DNA from 4 places in the Streptomyces sp. NBC_01808 genome. Region 2 is predicted to be linked to each of the others. Evidence: riboswitches for the same ligand, from Rfam matches in the RefSeq annotation. Region 2 holds a riboswitch; each other region holds the start of a gene.
What was found. A riboswitch is a leader RNA that binds a small molecule or an ion and turns the genes downstream of it on or off. The one in region 2 is predicted to bind cyclic di-AMP.
Positions count from the first base shown of each region.

Region 1: another riboswitch for cyclic di-AMP. It lies ahead of OG946_RS27615 (transglycosylase SLT domain-containing protein); the one in region 2 lies ahead of OG946_RS12995 (transglycosylase family protein).
Region 3: another riboswitch for cyclic di-AMP. It lies ahead of OG946_RS04210 (LysM peptidoglycan-binding domain-containing protein); the one in region 2 lies ahead of OG946_RS12995 (transglycosylase family protein).
Region 4: another riboswitch for cyclic di-AMP. It lies ahead of OG946_RS21180 (M23 family metallopeptidase); the one in region 2 lies ahead of OG946_RS12995 (transglycosylase family protein).

Region 1 covers NZ_CP109072.1:6,220,323-6,224,196, reverse strand. The annotation lists gene glyA (serine hydroxymethyltransferase) at 1-441, shown strand, start outside; gene OG946_RS27620 (L-serine ammonia-lyase) at 565-1,947, shown strand; cyclic di-AMP (ydaO/yuaA leader) riboswitch at 2,453-2,613, shown strand; gene OG946_RS27615 (transglycosylase SLT domain-containing protein) at 2,617-3,369, shown strand; gene OG946_RS27610 (glycosyl hydrolase) at 3,490-3,874, opposite strand, start outside.
Region 2 covers NZ_CP109072.1:3,052,461-3,056,334, forward strand. The annotation lists gene eno (phosphopyruvate hydratase) at 1-973, opposite strand, end outside; gene OG946_RS12995 (transglycosylase family protein) at 1,291-1,974, opposite strand; cyclic di-AMP (ydaO/yuaA leader) riboswitch at 2,051-2,215, opposite strand; gene OG946_RS13000 (transglycosylase family protein) at 2,424-3,458, opposite strand; gene OG946_RS13005 (cytochrome P450 family protein) at 3,557-3,874, opposite strand, start outside.
Region 3 covers NZ_CP109072.1:1,051,927-1,055,800, forward strand. The annotation lists gene OG946_RS04195 (helix-turn-helix domain-containing protein) at 1-486, shown strand, start outside; gene OG946_RS04200 (DUF397 domain-containing protein) at 487-735, shown strand; gene OG946_RS04205 (hypothetical protein) at 1,068-1,712, shown strand; cyclic di-AMP (ydaO/yuaA leader) riboswitch at 1,816-1,990, shown strand; gene OG946_RS04210 (LysM peptidoglycan-binding domain-containing protein) at 1,998-2,897, shown strand; gene OG946_RS04215 (FadR/GntR family transcriptional regulator) at 2,981-3,781, opposite strand; gene OG946_RS04220 (SDR family NAD(P)-dependent oxidoreductase) at 3,846-3,874, opposite strand, start outside.
Region 4 covers NZ_CP109072.1:4,788,891-4,792,764, forward strand. The annotation lists gene OG946_RS21170 (cytochrome P450 family protein) at 1-258, shown strand, start outside; gene OG946_RS21175 (PP2C family protein-serine/threonine phosphatase) at 698-1,996, shown strand; cyclic di-AMP (ydaO/yuaA leader) riboswitch at 2,251-2,393, shown strand; gene OG946_RS21180 (M23 family metallopeptidase) at 2,405-3,526, shown strand; gene OG946_RS21185 (VOC family protein) at 3,732-3,874, opposite strand, start outside.

The DNA of each region.
Region 1 (3,874 bases), 3.2 Mb from region 2:
GCCGCGTCCGGGGAGTTCCGCGAGCGGCAGCAGCGCACGCTGGACGGCGCCCGCATCCTGGCCGAGCGGCTGCTGCGGGACGACGCCCGCGCGGCAGGCGTCTCCGTGCTCTCCGGCGGTACGGACGTCCACCTGGTCCTGGTCGACCTGCGCGCGTCCGAGCTGGACGGCCAGCAGGCCGAGGACCGGCTCCACGACATCGGCATCACCGTCAACCGCAACGCGGTCCCGAACGACCCCCGCCCGCCCATGGTCACCTCCGGCCTGCGCATCGGCTCGCCCGCACTGGCCACCCGCGGCTTCACCGCCGCGGACTTCGAGGAGGTCGCCGACGTCATCGCCGAAGCCCTCAAGCCCGGCTTCGACGAGGGGAAGACGGCCGCACTCGCCGCCCGGGTCACCGCCCTGGCGCAGAAGCACCCGCTGTACCCCGGCCTGTAGCCCGTACGGCCCGGCGGCCCGGCGCTTGGAGGCGGCGGGCGTCCGGGCCCCGGGGCCGTGCGCAACCCGTCACCACCCGCACCACGCACGCGCACGCCCCACGCAAGGACAAGGGAGTCCCAAGTGGCCATCTCCGTCTTCGACCTCTTCTCGATCGGCATCGGCCCGTCGAGCTCGCACACGGTCGGCCCGATGCGGGCGGCCCGGATGTTCGCGCGCCGGCTGAAGAACGAGGGCCTGCTGGCCCACACCGCCGCCGTACGCGCCGAACTCTTCGGCTCCCTGGGCGCCACCGGCCACGGCCACGGCACCCCCAAGGCCGTACTCCTCGGTCTGGAGGGCCACTCGCCGCGCACCGTCGACATCGAGTGGGCCGGGGGCGAGGTGGAGCGCATCCGCGGCACCGGGCGGCTGCACCTGCTGGGCGCCGAGATAGGGCGCGACCACGAGATCCCCTTCGACGCCTCCGCCGACCTCGTCCTGCACCGCCGCCGCTCGCTGCCGTACCACGCGAACGGCATGACGCTGGCCGCGTACGACGCGGACGGCGGGACGCTGCTGGAGAAGACGTACTACTCGGTGGGCGGCGGCTTCGTCGTCGACGAGGAGGCGGTCGGCGAGGACCGGATCAAGCTCGACGACACCGTGCTGAAGCACCCGTTCCGTACCGCGGACGAGATGCTGCGCCGCACCCGCGAGACGGGCCTGTCGCTCTCCTCGCTGATGCTGGAGAACGAGCGCGCCTGGCGCACGGAGGCGGAGATCCGCGCCGGGCTGCTGGAGATCTGGCGGGTCATGCGCGAGTGCGTCGCCCGCGGCACCAGCCGCGAGGGCATCCTCCCCGGCGGGCTGAAGGTCCGCCGCCGCGCCGCAGGCGAGGCCCGCCAGCTCCGCGCGGCGGGCGACCCGGCGGCGCACGCGATGGAGTGGGTCACCCTCTACGCGATGGCGGTCAACGAGGAGAACGCCGCCGGCGGCCGCGTCGTCACCGCCCCCACCAACGGCGCGGCGGGCATCATCCCCGCGGTGCTCCACTACGCGGCGGACTTCGTCCCCGGCGCGGACGACGACACCGCGGTCCGCTTCCTCCTCGCGGCGGGCGCGATCGGCATGCTCTTCAAGGAGAACGCCTCCATCTCCGGCGCGGAGGTCGGCTGCCAGGGCGAGGTGGGCTCCGCCTGCTCCATGGCCGCCGGCGGCCTCGCCGAGATCCTCGGCGGCACCCCGGAGCAGGTGGAGAACGCCGCGGAGATCGGCATCGAACACAACCTGGGCCTGACCTGCGACCCGATCGGCGGCCTGGTCCAGATCCCGTGCATCGAACGCAACGGCATGGCGGCGGTCAAGGCCATCACGGCGGCCCGCATGGCACTGCGCGGCGACGGCCAGCACTTCGTCTCCCTCGACAAGGCCATCAAGACGATGAAGGAGACGGGCGCGGACATGAAGGTCAAGTACAAGGAGACGGCCCGCGGCGGTCTCGCGGTCAACGTGGTGGAGTGCTGAGGGAGTTGGCGAGGGCTTTCCGCCCGCACACTCCAACTGCTCACCCTCCGCCCGCAATTCAGCGGCGACTCCGAAAGGGTCATTTCCTTTGGCCAGTTGTCGCCCCGCTGCCCCCGCAGGCGAGCCGGGTTCCCGCTACGGATTCGTGAATTCCGGCCGCGCATACGCGGCATCGAACGACCAAGAACAAACGGACTTGTCGGATATTCCCTGACGGGCAATACGCCCTATTTGAAGCATTCGCCCCCGATTGCCCCGCGCTCCTGACCGATTGGCCCGCTCCGTCCGGTGACGCGAATCACGTTCGGCCGCGGGCGGCGTCGGTGGGAATTCACAGTTTCCTTGTTCCGAAAGCGAGTTGCCGCCCTCTCCGCTTTCCGCTGCGGCACTCACCCGGTCCCGGAGCCGCTCTCGTATTGGCCGAACGAGTTCCGCAGCTTGTCCGGACCGGAAAGACATGCTTAAGTCTCCGCCAGCCGGGTGGACGCCGAATCCTGCCGCCATCCGGAAACCGTTCCCTAATGACACACGGCAGGAGCGGGGGACCCATAGGTAAGTCGCCGGTCCGGATTCCGGAACGGCTTGGGGTGAAGTCGCACCGTCGTGCGGCCGGGCATCTCCAGCCCGAACCCGACAGCTCACCTCGTAGGCGCAGGAGGAGAAAGACCCATGCCCGCAAGAGGTAAGCATCGCCGTCCCAAGCTGCGTCTGATCAGCCGCGGCATCACTTTCGCCGGCGTCAGCGGCGTCGCGATCGCCGCCCCGCTGATCGGCGCGTCCTCGGCATCCGCGGCCGGCTCCGTCCCCGCGTCCGCCCCCCAGAGCGGCGTACGCGCCGAGGCCCCCGCCGCGGCGACCACCGGCGCGGCAGCGGCCACGTATGCCGTGGTCGCCGGAGATTCCCTGGCGAAGATTGCCGACAGGGAAGGCGTACGCGGCGGCTGGAAGAAGCTGTACGAAGACAACCGCGAGGCCGTCGGCGACAACCCGCACTTCATCCTCCCCGGCCTTGAACTCGCGCTCGGCGGCAAGGCCGACACGAGCGACTCGAAGGAATCCGAGTCGGGCCTGAAGACCGCCAGCGCGTCCGTCACGAGCTACCCGGACAACCTCGACGGCTGGATCCGGGAGTCGCTCGACATCATGGCCGAGCACGGCATCCCCGGGACCTACGACGGTATCTACCGCAACATCATGCGGGAGTCCGGGGGCGACCCGCAGGCCATCAACAACTGGGATATCAACGCCGTGAACGGCACGCCCTCCAAGGGCCTGCTCCAGGTCATCGCTCCCACCTTCGAGGCCTACCACGTACCCGGCACCTCGACCGACAGCTACGACCCGGTCGCCAACATCACCGCCGCGTGCAACTACGCGGCCGACCGGTACGGGTCGATCGACAACGTCTACGGGCCGTACTGACACAACCGGAGAGCGCCGGTGTCCTCACCGGCGCTCTCCGCGGCCTGCGGCCCGCCCCGCCGAACGAGGACCGGCAGCGGACCCGCCAGGCCGGGGAGCGCCTCGTGCGCCGACCTGGGTTCAGCGGGTCCTGGCCGGGGGGTGGGAGCGCCAGTCGCCCAGTTCGTCGAGCGTGATGACGTAGTCGTCCTCGTACACCTTCCTGAGGAACGGCAGCGGGTTGTGCTCGCCGTCGTCGATGAACTCGCCGCTCCAGGTGGTGAACCAGCTCCAGTCCGCCTCGTAGGTCCGCAGCAGGTCCGGGTCGGGGATGGAGCCCGTCTCGGTCATGGCGACGAGCTTCTTGTCGCCGACGAGGTCGACCAGCTTGTCGTACGTACCGCTGGCCGGTCCGTGGTCGCCGATCGGGGGGTAGGTGTCGGCGCTGATGACGTCGACGACGTCGTCGCCGGGATACCAGGCCGGGTCGACGGAGTTCCACACCCAGATGAGGTTGTGCAGCCCG
Region 2 (3,874 bases):
CGATGCCGCGCTGCAGCCGCTCGGGGTTGGTGACGAAGAGGTCGTCGCCGACGATCTGCACCTTGTCGCCGAGGCGCTCGGTCAGCACGTGCCAGCCGGCCCAGTCGTCCTCGAACAGCGGGTCCTCGATGGACACCAGCGGGTAGTCCGCGACGAGCTGCTCGTAGTACTCCGTCATCTCGGCGGCGGAGCGGCCCTTGCCCTCGAAGACGTACACGCCGTCCTTGTAGAACTCGGAGGCGGCGACGTCGAGCGCGAGGGCGACGTCCTGGCCCGCGGTGTAGCCGGCCTTCTGGATCGCCTCGATGATGAGGTCCAGCGCGTCCCGGTTGGAGTCGAGGTTCGGCGCGAAGCCGCCCTCGTCGCCGAGTCCTGTGGACAGGCCGCGCTCCTTGAGGACGGCCTTGAGCTGGTGGTAGATCTCCGCGCCGCAGCGGACGGCCTCGGAGAACGACTCGGCGCCGATCGGCGCGATCATGAACTCCTGGATGTCCACGTTGGAGTCCGCGTGGCTGCCGCCGTTGAGGATGTTCATCATCGGCACGGGCAGCACGTGCGCGTTGGGGCCGCCGAGGTAGCGGAACAGCGGCAGGTCGGACGCCTCGGAGGCGGCGTGCGCGACGGCGAGCGAGACGCCGAGGATGGCGTTGGCGCCGAGGGAGGACTTGTCGGGGGTGGCGTCGAGGTCGAACATCGCCTGGTCGATGAGACGCTGCTCGGTGGCGTCGTAGCCGACGAGCTCGGGGCCGATCTGCTCGATGACCGCGAGCACGGCCTTCTCGACGCCCTTCCCGCCGTAGCGGGCCTTGTCCCCGTCGCGCAGCTCCAGGGCCTCGAAGGCGCCGGTGGAGGCGCCGGACGGAACGGCAGCACGGCCGGTGCTGCCGTCGTCGAGGCCGACCTCGACCTCGACCGTGGGGTTGCCGCGGGAGTCGAGAATCTCTCGGGCTACGACGACGTCGATGGACGGCACGGTGTCTCCTTCGGAGGGATTCGCTACGGGTTCCGCCCTGAGCCTAGCCGCCCCGGGTGACGGCCCCGGCGCGCACCCGGCCGCATTCCGCGGTACGAGACGGTTCGGGCCGGGGAGCGGGGAGGAGGACCGCGGTGGCGGGTGGCGTACGGCGTGGTCGTCCCGGCCCGCGCACCGGACGGGCCGGGACGGCCGCGCCGTACCGCGGCGGCGTGCCGGGCGGCAGGCGGCACCAGGGGGCGGCAGGCGGCGGCGGTGCACACGGCGCGGGCGGGCCGGCCGGTCCGTGGACCGGTGCGGCCCGCCCGCGCGCCGGGCTAGTCCACCTTCAGCTTCTGTCCCGGCCGGATCAGGTCCGGGTTCGCGCCGACGACCGGCTTGTTGTCCTCGTACAACTGCTGCCAGTTCTCCCCGCCGTGCCGCCGGGCGATGTCGTCGAGGGTGTCGCCCTCGCGGACCTCGTAGTAGAAGCCGCGGAAGACCGTGCGGGACTCCGGCTGCGTCTGCTCGGCGGCACCGCGGGCCTCGGTGCCCTGCGGGGCCTCCTGCGGCGCCTGTTCCTGCGCCTGCGGGGCCTGTTCCTGCGCCTGCGGGGCCGGCTGCGGCTGGGTTTCCGGTTGCTGCTGCGGGGCCTCCTGCGGCGCCGGTGGGATGATCTGCCCGGTGGCCGGACTGCCCGCGGCCAGGCCCGCGCGTGGGCCGCAGTTGGGCCACGCGCCCGGGCCCTGCATGGACAGCAGCCGCTCCGCGACGGCGATCTGCTGCTGCTTCGACGCCAGGTCGGCGCGCGTGGCGAAGCTCCGGCCGCCGGCGGCCTCCCAGCTCGGCTGGGAGAACTGGACGCCGCCGAAATAGCCGTTCCCGGTATTCGTCGCCCAATTTCCACTGGACTCGCAGGCGGCTACCCGTTCCCACGTATCGATGGGCGCCGCGGACGCGTGCTGGGCGCCGAGCACCGGCAGCCCGATCGCGGTTCCGGTGGCGCCCATGAGGACGGCCATGCGGGAGTGTGTGCCAAGGCGTGCCTGTGCGGCGGGGCGGCGGTGCTTACCCGTTCCGGCAGGAAGAAGCATGATGCTCTTTTCTCACCGACGCCTGCGAGGTGAGCTGTCGGGTGCGGGCTGTGAGTGCCCGGCCGTACGTCATGCGTGCGGCTTGACCCCAAGCCGTCCGGTCCGCCTTCTCGTTGGACCGAAGCGGCGCTTACCGTGGGTCCCCCGCTCCTGTCAGCGGTGCTTCATGCACAGGTGGCCCGGGTGAACGCCGACAGGATTCGGCGTGAGGCGATCACCGGGACTCGCGTTGGCGAGCAATGTGACGGTAAGCACATAGGCGTGTGCGATTCAAAGACCCCGGAAAATGCCACGCCCGGTTTTACGTCCGTCAGGTAGCCCGGTCAGCCGATTACGTCAAATATGACTAATCCGCGCCGACTTCACCCGCCGACTGTTCAGTTCCCGCTCAATTCGAGTTCCTGACCAGGCTTGATGGTGTCGGGGTCCTTACCGAGGGAGTTCTTGTTCCCGTCGTACAACTCGGACCATCCGCCCGACAGGGAATGCTCTCTGGCAATTTCCGAGAGGGTGTCACCCGGTCGGACGGTATAACTGCCGCCGTCCGCCGCGGCGTCGCGTCCCGAGGCGTCGCCCTTGCGGTCCTCGCCGCGCTTGTCCGCGTCGCCGGGGATCTCGGCGATCCACTCGCGGCCCGGTTCCGGCAGCTCGGTCTCATCGGGCGACTGGGAGGCGCCGGGGGTCTCGACGGCCTCGCGCGGGGCCTCGGGAGCGCCGGGCGAGGACGGGGCTTCGGAGGGGGTCGGGGTCGCGGAGGCGTCCGGGGCGCGGTGCCGGCCGGAGCCCTCGCCGGAGGTGGTGTCGTCGTCCGGGCCGGTCCGCTCGCCGGGGCCGCCGTCGCGCTCGCCCGGGTCCTGGCTGCCGCGATGCTTGCCGGCGCCCTCGCCGTCCTTGCCGTCGCGCTCGTCCTCGCGGTCCGTACGCCCGTCCTCGTCCTGGCCCCGGGAGTCGTCATCCGGGCTCGGGGCGAGGGTGGGCGGTTCCGTGGGCAGCAGCGGCAACTCGGCGCCGGGGTCGACCTCCGGCACCCCGTCGTCGCCGTCCAGCCCGGCGTCCTGGGCGCACTCCGGCCACGCCTTGTCGGCGCCCATGCCGGCGAGGATGCGCTCGGCGACCGTGATCTGCTGCGCGCGGCTGGCGTAGTCGGGCTGCGAGGCGAACTCCTCGCCGCCGTACTCCTGCCACATGTCCATCGTCAACTGCAGGCCGCCGTAGTACCCGTTGCCCTCGTCGGCGCTCCACAGCCCGCCGCTCTCGCACTCGGCGACCCGGTCCCACGTGCCGGCGTCGGCGGCGCTCGCGCCGCTCGCGCCCAGCAGCGGCAGGGCGAGACCCGCCCCGGTCGCACCGGCCGCGACGACGAACGCGGGGGCCTGGCGGGGACGTCGGTGGCGTCCGTTACCCGAGCGCATGCGAGTGCCTTTCGTTCCCTGTGTGTTCGAGCCAGTGGCCGAACTTAATACCGAATCACCCCCGATCACAAGTTGATCGCCTGATAGTCACGCGCAGATCACAGCGAACGCCCGAAGTGCACCGGCAGCGTCCGCAGGCCCCGCATGATGAGCCCACCGCGCCACCGCAATTCGGACGTCTCGCCCGCCAGCCGCAGGTCGGGAAGGCGGCGCAGCAGGGTACCCAGGGCGGTCTGCGCCTCCAGCCGGGCGAGGGGGGCGCCGAGGCAGTAGTGGATGCCGTGGCCGTAGCCCACGTGCTGATTGTCACGCCGGGACAGGTCCAGGGTGTCGGGGTCTGCGAAGCGCGCGGGGTCGCGGTCGGCGGCGGCCAGCACGACGAGCACGGGGTCGCCCACGGCGATGCGCTGCCCGCA
Region 3 (3,874 bases), 2.0 Mb from region 2:
CAGACCGAGGACTACGCGCGGCACGTGCTGAAGGTCGGCTCCCTCGGCCGGGTCGCGCCCGCGGAGATCGAGCGGCACGTCGCGCTCCGCATGGAGCGCCAGGACCTGCTCACCCGCGAGGACGCGCCGCGGTTCTGGGTCATCGTGGACGAAACGGTCCTGCGCCGCCCGGTGGGCGACGGCGCGGTGATGCGCGCGCAGGTCGACCGGCTCCTCGACATCGCGTCGCTGCCCAACGTCACGCTCCAGATGGCGGAGTTCCGCACCGGCCACCATCCGGGCACGTACAGCCCCTTCGTCCTCTTCCGGTTCGCCATGCCCGAGCTGCCGGACATGATCTACACCGAGTACCTCACCGGCGCCGTCTACCTCGACGGCCGGCACGAGGTGGCCACACACCTCGCCGCCCTGGACCACATGGCGGCCCAGGCGGCGACGGCAAAACGCACGAAGGAAATCCTCCGGGACTTCCGCAAGGAGCTGTGAATGGAACGCATTTACAACGGCATGCCGGCGGCGGACCTCGGCACCGAGGGCTGGCACAAGCCGTGGAGCGGCGGCAACGGCGGCAACTGCGTCGAGGCCATGAAGCTGCGGGACGGCCGGATAGCGGTACGGCACTCGGCGCACCCCGACGGTCCCGCCCTCATCTACACCCCCGGTGAAATGGACGCGTTCATCGAGGGTGCCAAGGCCGGCGAAGCCGACTTCCTGCTGTCGCGGAGCCCGGCGTGACCGCGTCAGGCGCGGTGCCCGCGCACCGGCTGCCGCGCCGCCCGGTCCACTCGCCGTCCCAGCCGGACGGCGAGCCCATCCCGGCGAACGGGGGTGTGGCCCAACCGCACTGACGTGGGCCACCGGCCGGGAGCACAGAGAGGGAGGGGACACCCCGGGGGGGTCCCCTCCCTCGGCGTTTGCCGGGGTACGGGCGCGCAACGCCGCCCGGGGGCACGGCAGATGAAATTCCAGAAATCATGAACCGTGGGTGTCCGCACCGCTGCCTTCCGCAGGGTATCGGCGTACGGTATGCCCCCGATGGCCCTCGTCAGCCCCCGGGGAGGCCCGCGATGAGCGCATCTCCACCCCCGTCCACCGGCGCGGAACCGCCGGCGGTCCGCGTCGGGGTGCTGCTCCCCCGGCTGCCCGAGGAGCCCGCGGCCTGGCTGGCGGAGTGCGCGGCGTACGACTCGGCGGGCGCCGACGCGCTGTGGCTGGACGGCGGTCCTGACCCGGCGCACGACGTGCTGGCGCTCGCCGCCGCCCTGGCCGCCGCCACCGGCCGGGCGAGGCTCGTCGTCGCGCTGCCCGACAGCGTCCCGCAGGCCGCGCTGCTGGCCCGGGCGCTGGCCACCGTGGTGCTGCTCAGCGGCGGCCGGCTCGCGCTCGCCGCCGACTCCCGGCGGTGCGCCGAACTCGGCGCCGTAGCACCGACGGTGCCCGCCTTCCGCCGGCTCGCGCCCGCGGGACCCGGCTACGAGGAGCCGGGCGCCGGGCGCTGGACCCCGGCGGCGGCGCCCGCAGGCCCCGACGCCTGGCGGACCGCGCTCGCCGGCGCCGCGGAGCGCGGGGTGCACGGTCTCGTCGTACCGGCCGGACAGCCCCTGTTGGAGGCGCTGCACCTCAGCGTGAGTGCCGAACGTCACACGCGCCCCAACCGCCCCACGCGTGCGCGCGTCACCACGGAGCGTCAGACTACGTGTGGATCCTCGTGATCCTCTTGTGATCTGCCGTTCGATCTCCTAGTGTCCGAGACGTTCGCAGACGCGAGCGCCGCGCTCCGGTACGCCGAATCCTGCCCGTCGGAGCCCGGATCCGTCGTCCCCACAGCCGTTCGGGCAGGAGCGGGGGAACCACTTCTCCGTCGGCAGGAGCACGGTGGCAGAACCGCACCGCACTCCCCGACTCGGGGTGAAGCCGCACAGCACGACGCGGCCGGGCAACTCCAGCCCGAACCCGACAGCTCACCTCGCAGGCGTCGGAGAAAGAGCGAGCCAACCATGGCCGGAACCGGCACCCGGCGCGCGCCCAAGTCGCGCTCCACCCGCCGCTATGCCGCCGCCGCGGGGGTGGGCATAGCCCTGCCCGTCGCCGGCGGAATCGCGGCGACCGCCGCGCACGCCTATACGGTCGAGAAGGGCGACACCCTCTCGGAGATCGCCGAGGACAACGGATTCGGTCCCGACTGGCAGCGGCTGTACGAGGCCAACAAGGAAGCCGTCGGCGACAACCCCCACCTGATCCTGCCGGGCCAGGAGCTGGACCTGGGGGACAAGAAGGCCGAGAGCAAGCCTGCCGAGGCCGACCAGACCGCCGCCAAGACCGAGCAGAAGCAGCAGCGTTACGTCGAGCACACCGTCGGCGCCGGCGAGACGCTGGCCAAGATCGCCGCGAAGTACGACGTGCCCGGCGGCTGGCAGCGGGTGTACGTCGACAACGAGAAGGCGATCGGCGACAACCCGGCCGCGCTGAAGGTCGGCACCGAGCTGCGCATCGACACCGAGGGCGGCAAGGTCGACAAGTCGATCGACCCGAACGGCTCGTCGTCCTCGGGGAGCTCCGGCGGCTCCGGCGGCGCCACCGAGGCGTCGCAGGCGAGCGTCCCGACCACCGAGTCCGGCATCCAGGCGGCGGCCAGGGAGATCGTGCCCGCCGACCAGTTCACCTGCTTCAGCAGCATCGTGGAGCGCGAGAGCGGCTGGGACCACACCGCGACGAACCCCAGCTCCGGCGCGTACGGCCTGATGCAGGCGCTGCCGGGCGACAAGATGGCCTCGGCCGGCGCCGACTGGCGGACCAACCCGGTCACGCAGATCAAGTGGGGCCTGGACTACATGAACGACCGCTACGGCAGCCCGTGCGGCGCCTGGGAGTTCTGGCAGGCGAACAACTGGTACTGATTCCGGGGGCGATGGCCCGCGGGAGTCTTTTTCGCCCCGTCGCGCGGATCCGTCCGCGCGGCGGGGCGCGTTCGTCGTACGGGCTACGCCCCGGCCGCCCGTTCCGCCGCGGACTCACCGGCGGACCCATCGGCGGACCCATCGGCGGACTCACCGGCGGACAACTCGGCCAGATCCCGGGCCGCCTGGGCGAGGAGCCGGTGCATCGCCGCCTCCGCGGCGTCCGGGTCCTGCGCCCGAATCGCCGCCAGCACGGCGCGGTGGCCCGGCACGGGGTCCTGCGGGTGGTGTCCGGGGCCGTGCACCAGGCGGTCGCGCGCGGCCAGGCCGCTGGCGAGGACCTGATCCATGCGCTCCAGCAGCTCGTTGTGCGAGGCTGCCAGCAGGGCGCGGTGGAACGCGAGGTCCGCGGCGACGGCCTCGGCCGCGCCGTCCCGCGCCCCGGCCATCGCCGTGAGCGCCGCCTCCAGCGCCGCCAGGTCCGCGTCGGTGCGCCGCACCGCGGCCAGCCGGACCGCCGCGGGCTCGACGATGCCGCGCACCTCGTCCAGGTCGCGCAGCAGCGGGGAGGCGGCCCGCGCGGCGGCGCCCTCGCCCTGCTGCCGGCCCGCGGTCTCGAAGCGCCAGCGCAGCACGTCGGCGTCGAGGAGGTGCCAGTCGGCGCGCGGCCGGACGAACGTGCCGCGCTTCTGCCGGGCGTCGACCATGCCCTTGGCCGCCAGCACCTTCAGCGACTCGCGCAGCGCGGTGAGGCTGACCCCCAGCTCGGCCTGGAGGGCGGCGAGGTCGAGCGTGGCGCCCTCGGCGATCTCACCGCCGAGTACCCGGTGCGCGAGGGTCTCCACCGTCTGCCCGTGCACCCCGCGGCGCGCGTAACCCGCCATGGCCGCTCGCTCCTCCCTCACGTCACCGCTCCCGGTGCTCCCGCCACCCCCGCGGCGCCCCCGCTCAGGCCGATGACTTTACGACGCTCCAGC
Region 4 (3,874 bases), 1.7 Mb from region 2:
CGCGACGCCGGGCACCACGGGGCGGACGTGGACGCCTTCGACGTGACGCGGGCGACGCCGATCCGGCACATGACCTTCGGGCACGGGCCGCACATCTGCCCCGGCGCGGCGCTGTCCCGGCTGGAGGCGGCGGTGGCGCTGCCGGCGCTCTTCGCCCGGTTCCCGGGGCTGCGGGCGGCGGTGCCGCTGGGGGAGCTGCGCAACCTGCCGGTACTGACGCAGAACGACCTGGAGTCCTTCCCGGTACGCCTCGCCTGACGCCGGCTGACGCGGCCTGGCGCGGCCTGGCGCGGCCTGGCGCGGCCTGGCGCGGCCTGGCGCCGCCTGGCGCCGGCTGGCACCGGACGCCTTGGCGCCTGACGGCGACTGACGCTTGACGGCTGACAGATGACGTCAGTTGTCCGAGGGGCGCGTGGGGCGCCGGGAGAGCGGGGGCGCGCGCGGGCGCCGCGCGCGCCGGAGCCGGGCGGCCCTATACCCGTTCGGCTGTACCCTCTGCGTGCGGTCCGCCGGTCCGCGACTCGTCTGCCCTCACACCCTGGCCGCAATGACGCCCGAAACGCCACCTGTAACCCGCCTGGGCCCCGCCCGGTCGCCGTCCCGCCCGGGCCGCGGAACCCTGAACGACGATGGCAAGCGCCCGCGTGTCGGCCGTACAGGGAGGACAGCGCAGGAAGGGCAGCGCAGGAAAGGGCAGGTGCAGCCGGTGCGGGAGGACGGCGCGCAGAGCGCGGGGCAGGCCGAGGGCGGTCCGCAGGACGCGGAGCGCGGCTCGCACGGCGAGGGGCGCGCCCCGTACGAGAACGGGCGGGCCTACCGCGTGGGAAGCGGTGCGCTGGACCTGGCGGTCCGGACCCGCCGCCCCGACGCCCCCGGCGGTGAGCGGCGGGTCCGCTGGGTGCTGCGGTGGCTGCCGGCCGCGTTGATCGTCGTGGGGGCGGTGTTCTTCTGGTTCACGCCGGAAGGGCTGCGGTCCTCGCCGATATTCGAGACCACCCCGCTGGTCGCCGCTGCGCTGCTCACCCTGCGCGGCACCGTCGTCGTTGCCGTCGCCGCCCTGGTGGTGGACGTCACGCTCGAAATCCTCAACGGCACCGCCACGGGCCCCGACGCGCTCACCCAGATGGTGTCGCAGGTCGTGCTCGGCGCCCTGGCGATCGGCATCAACCTCCTCATCCAGCGCAACTACCGCAGGCTGGCCTCCGCCCGCCACGTCGCGGTCGCCGCGCAGCGCGCCGTGCTGCCGAATCCGCCGGACGGCTTCGGCACGCTGCGGGTCGCCGCCCGCTACCAGGCCGCTGACGCCGACGCCCGGATCGGCGGCGACCTCTACGCCGTGCAGGAGGGCCCGTACGGCGTGCGCTGCATCGTCGGCGACGTACGCGGCAAGGGGCTGGAGGCGGTGGAGTCCGTGGCGGTCGTCATCGGTGCCTTCCGGGAGGCGGCCGAGGAGGAGGCGGGGCTCGAAGGAGTCGCGCGGCGGCTGGAACGCGCGCTGCAGCGCCAGGAGACGGGGCGCAGCGGCCTCGACCGGGTGGAGGGGTTCACGACCGCGGTGCTGGCGGAGGTCGACCGCGAGGGCGGCGCGCTGCGGCTGCTCAACCGCGGCCATCCGGCGCCCCTGCTGCTGGGGTCGGACGGCGCGGCACGCACGCTGCACCCGCACGAGCACGCGCTGCCGCTGGGCATGGGCGACCTGGGTACGTGGCCGGACGAGCTGATGGAGGTGGCGTTCCCGCCGGGCGCGGCGCTCGTTCTGTTCACGGACGGCGTGACCGAGGCGCGGAACAAGGCGGGTGTCTTCTACGACCCCCTGACCCGGCTGGACGGCCGGCTGTTCGACGGCCCGCACGAACTCCTGGACACCCTCCTGGACGACGTGACCCGCCATACGGGCGGAAGGGTCGCGGACGACATGGCGCTGTTCGCCCTCGCCCGCTCCCGTACACCGTTCGGAGAGCCGCCGGACTCGCCCTCGGCTATTCACACTCCGTAGTGGAATAGCACCCCTCCGCATAACAACTGATGCACGATCAGCTAACGACCGGACCTCACTGCACGTAGTCGGGCCGTCAACTTGTCCGTTTCCGCTGGTGCATGCCCGGATCGTCCGCGGCAAAGCACAACTGAATAACGGGAACGACTTGGAATCGAACGCCGTCGTCCGCTAGCGTGCGGTAACGCAGCGCGGTCGTCACTGCCGTCGTAAGAGGCGGCACCGTGCGCCGTCGCCGAATCCCGCACGTCACAACTGCAGCAACGGCAACACCTAGGGAACCGGGGAACCACCACCTTGGGGTGAATCGGGCCAACCTCCGCGAGGAGGCGGCCCGTAGGAGACCTTCCTGCTCCGAACCCGTCAGCTAACCCGGTAGGCGAGAAGGAAGGAAAGGAGTACGCCTTCGTGGCGTCCTACAGGTCTGGGCCTGGCTACGGCCATGGCTATGACGATTACGGCTACGACGGCTATGCGTCCGGCGGCTACGCCCCCGAGGGGTATGCGCCCACCGGTTACGCCGCCGAAGAGCCGGTCGACGAAGTCCTCCCCGAGGACGACCTTCCCTCCCGCGGCCGCCGGCGCCTCCCCCGGCAGCGCGGTGGCAGCATGGCGCGCAGCGGCGCCGTACTCGGCGTGGGCGTCTTCGCCGCCGTCGGCGCGGGCAGCATGGCCACGGCGCAGGAGAAGCCCCCGGTCGCGATATCCATGCCCGACCAGGTCGACACCGTCGCGAGCCAGATAAGCGCGCAACTCCCGGACGCGGAGAGCCTGCCGGGCGTCGGCGACCTGATGCCGAGCGAGGAGGAGCCCGCTTCCGACACGGTCGTCACCACGGCTCCGCTCACCCAGGTCAGCTACGCCAGCGACACCGACACCGCGAACCAGCCCGCCGACTCCGGCGAGGCCCTGCGGGCGCGCATCCTGGAGCAGGCCGAGCAGCAGCAGGCGGAGGCCGACGCCTCTGCCCGCGCGGCCGCCGAGGCCGAGGCCGCCCAGCAGGCGGCCGAGGAGGCCGCCGAGGCGAAGGCGCAGGAAGAGGAGCGCCAGCGCCGCCTGGAGGAGGAGCGCCGCCGCAAGGCGGAGGAGGAGGCCCGCCGCAAGGCGGAGGCCGAGCGCCTCGCCAAGCTCGCCGCCAGCTACGTGGCCCCGGTCGCGAACTACACGCTCACCTCGACGTTCGGCGAGTCCGGCGACATGTGGGCCGCGGGCCACACGGGCCAGGACTTCGCCGCTTCCACCGGCACCCCGGTCAAGGCCGTGCACGGCGGCACGATCACCGAGGCCGGCTGGGCCGGCTCGTACGGCTACCGCATCGTCCTCACGCTCGAAGACGGCACCGAAGTCTGGTACTGCCACCTGTCCTCCATCATCCAGTCCTCCGGCGAGGTCACGACCGCCGACGTCATCGGGCGCGTAGGCGCCACGGGCAATGTCACCGGCCCGCACCTGCACCTTGAGGTACGACCCGGCGGCGGGGACGCAGTGGACCCCCTCGCCTGGCTGCGCAACAACGGCGCCCCGGTCTGATCGACCCGGCGGGCCCAGCGCCCCGGCCCCGGTGGCCGGGACCGACGGCCCGCCGCACGGACCGCAAGCCCCCATAAACCCCTCTCCCACGTCTCCGGCGTGCCCGAACGCAACTTCCCCCGTGGCGTCCGAGCGCGCACCGAGACCGCCGGCGGCCCTGGTGGCCGACCCCCCGACACCAGGGCCGTCGGCATTTTCCCGGGACCTACTCCCCGGGCCCGCAGAGGCAGAACGGATGCCCGGCGGGATCGGCGAACACCGGACAACTGCCTCCCTCTTCGGAGAGCCGCGTGGCCCCGAGCCGCAGCGCCAGCTCGCCCGCGGCGGTGGAGTCGTCGACGCCGAAGC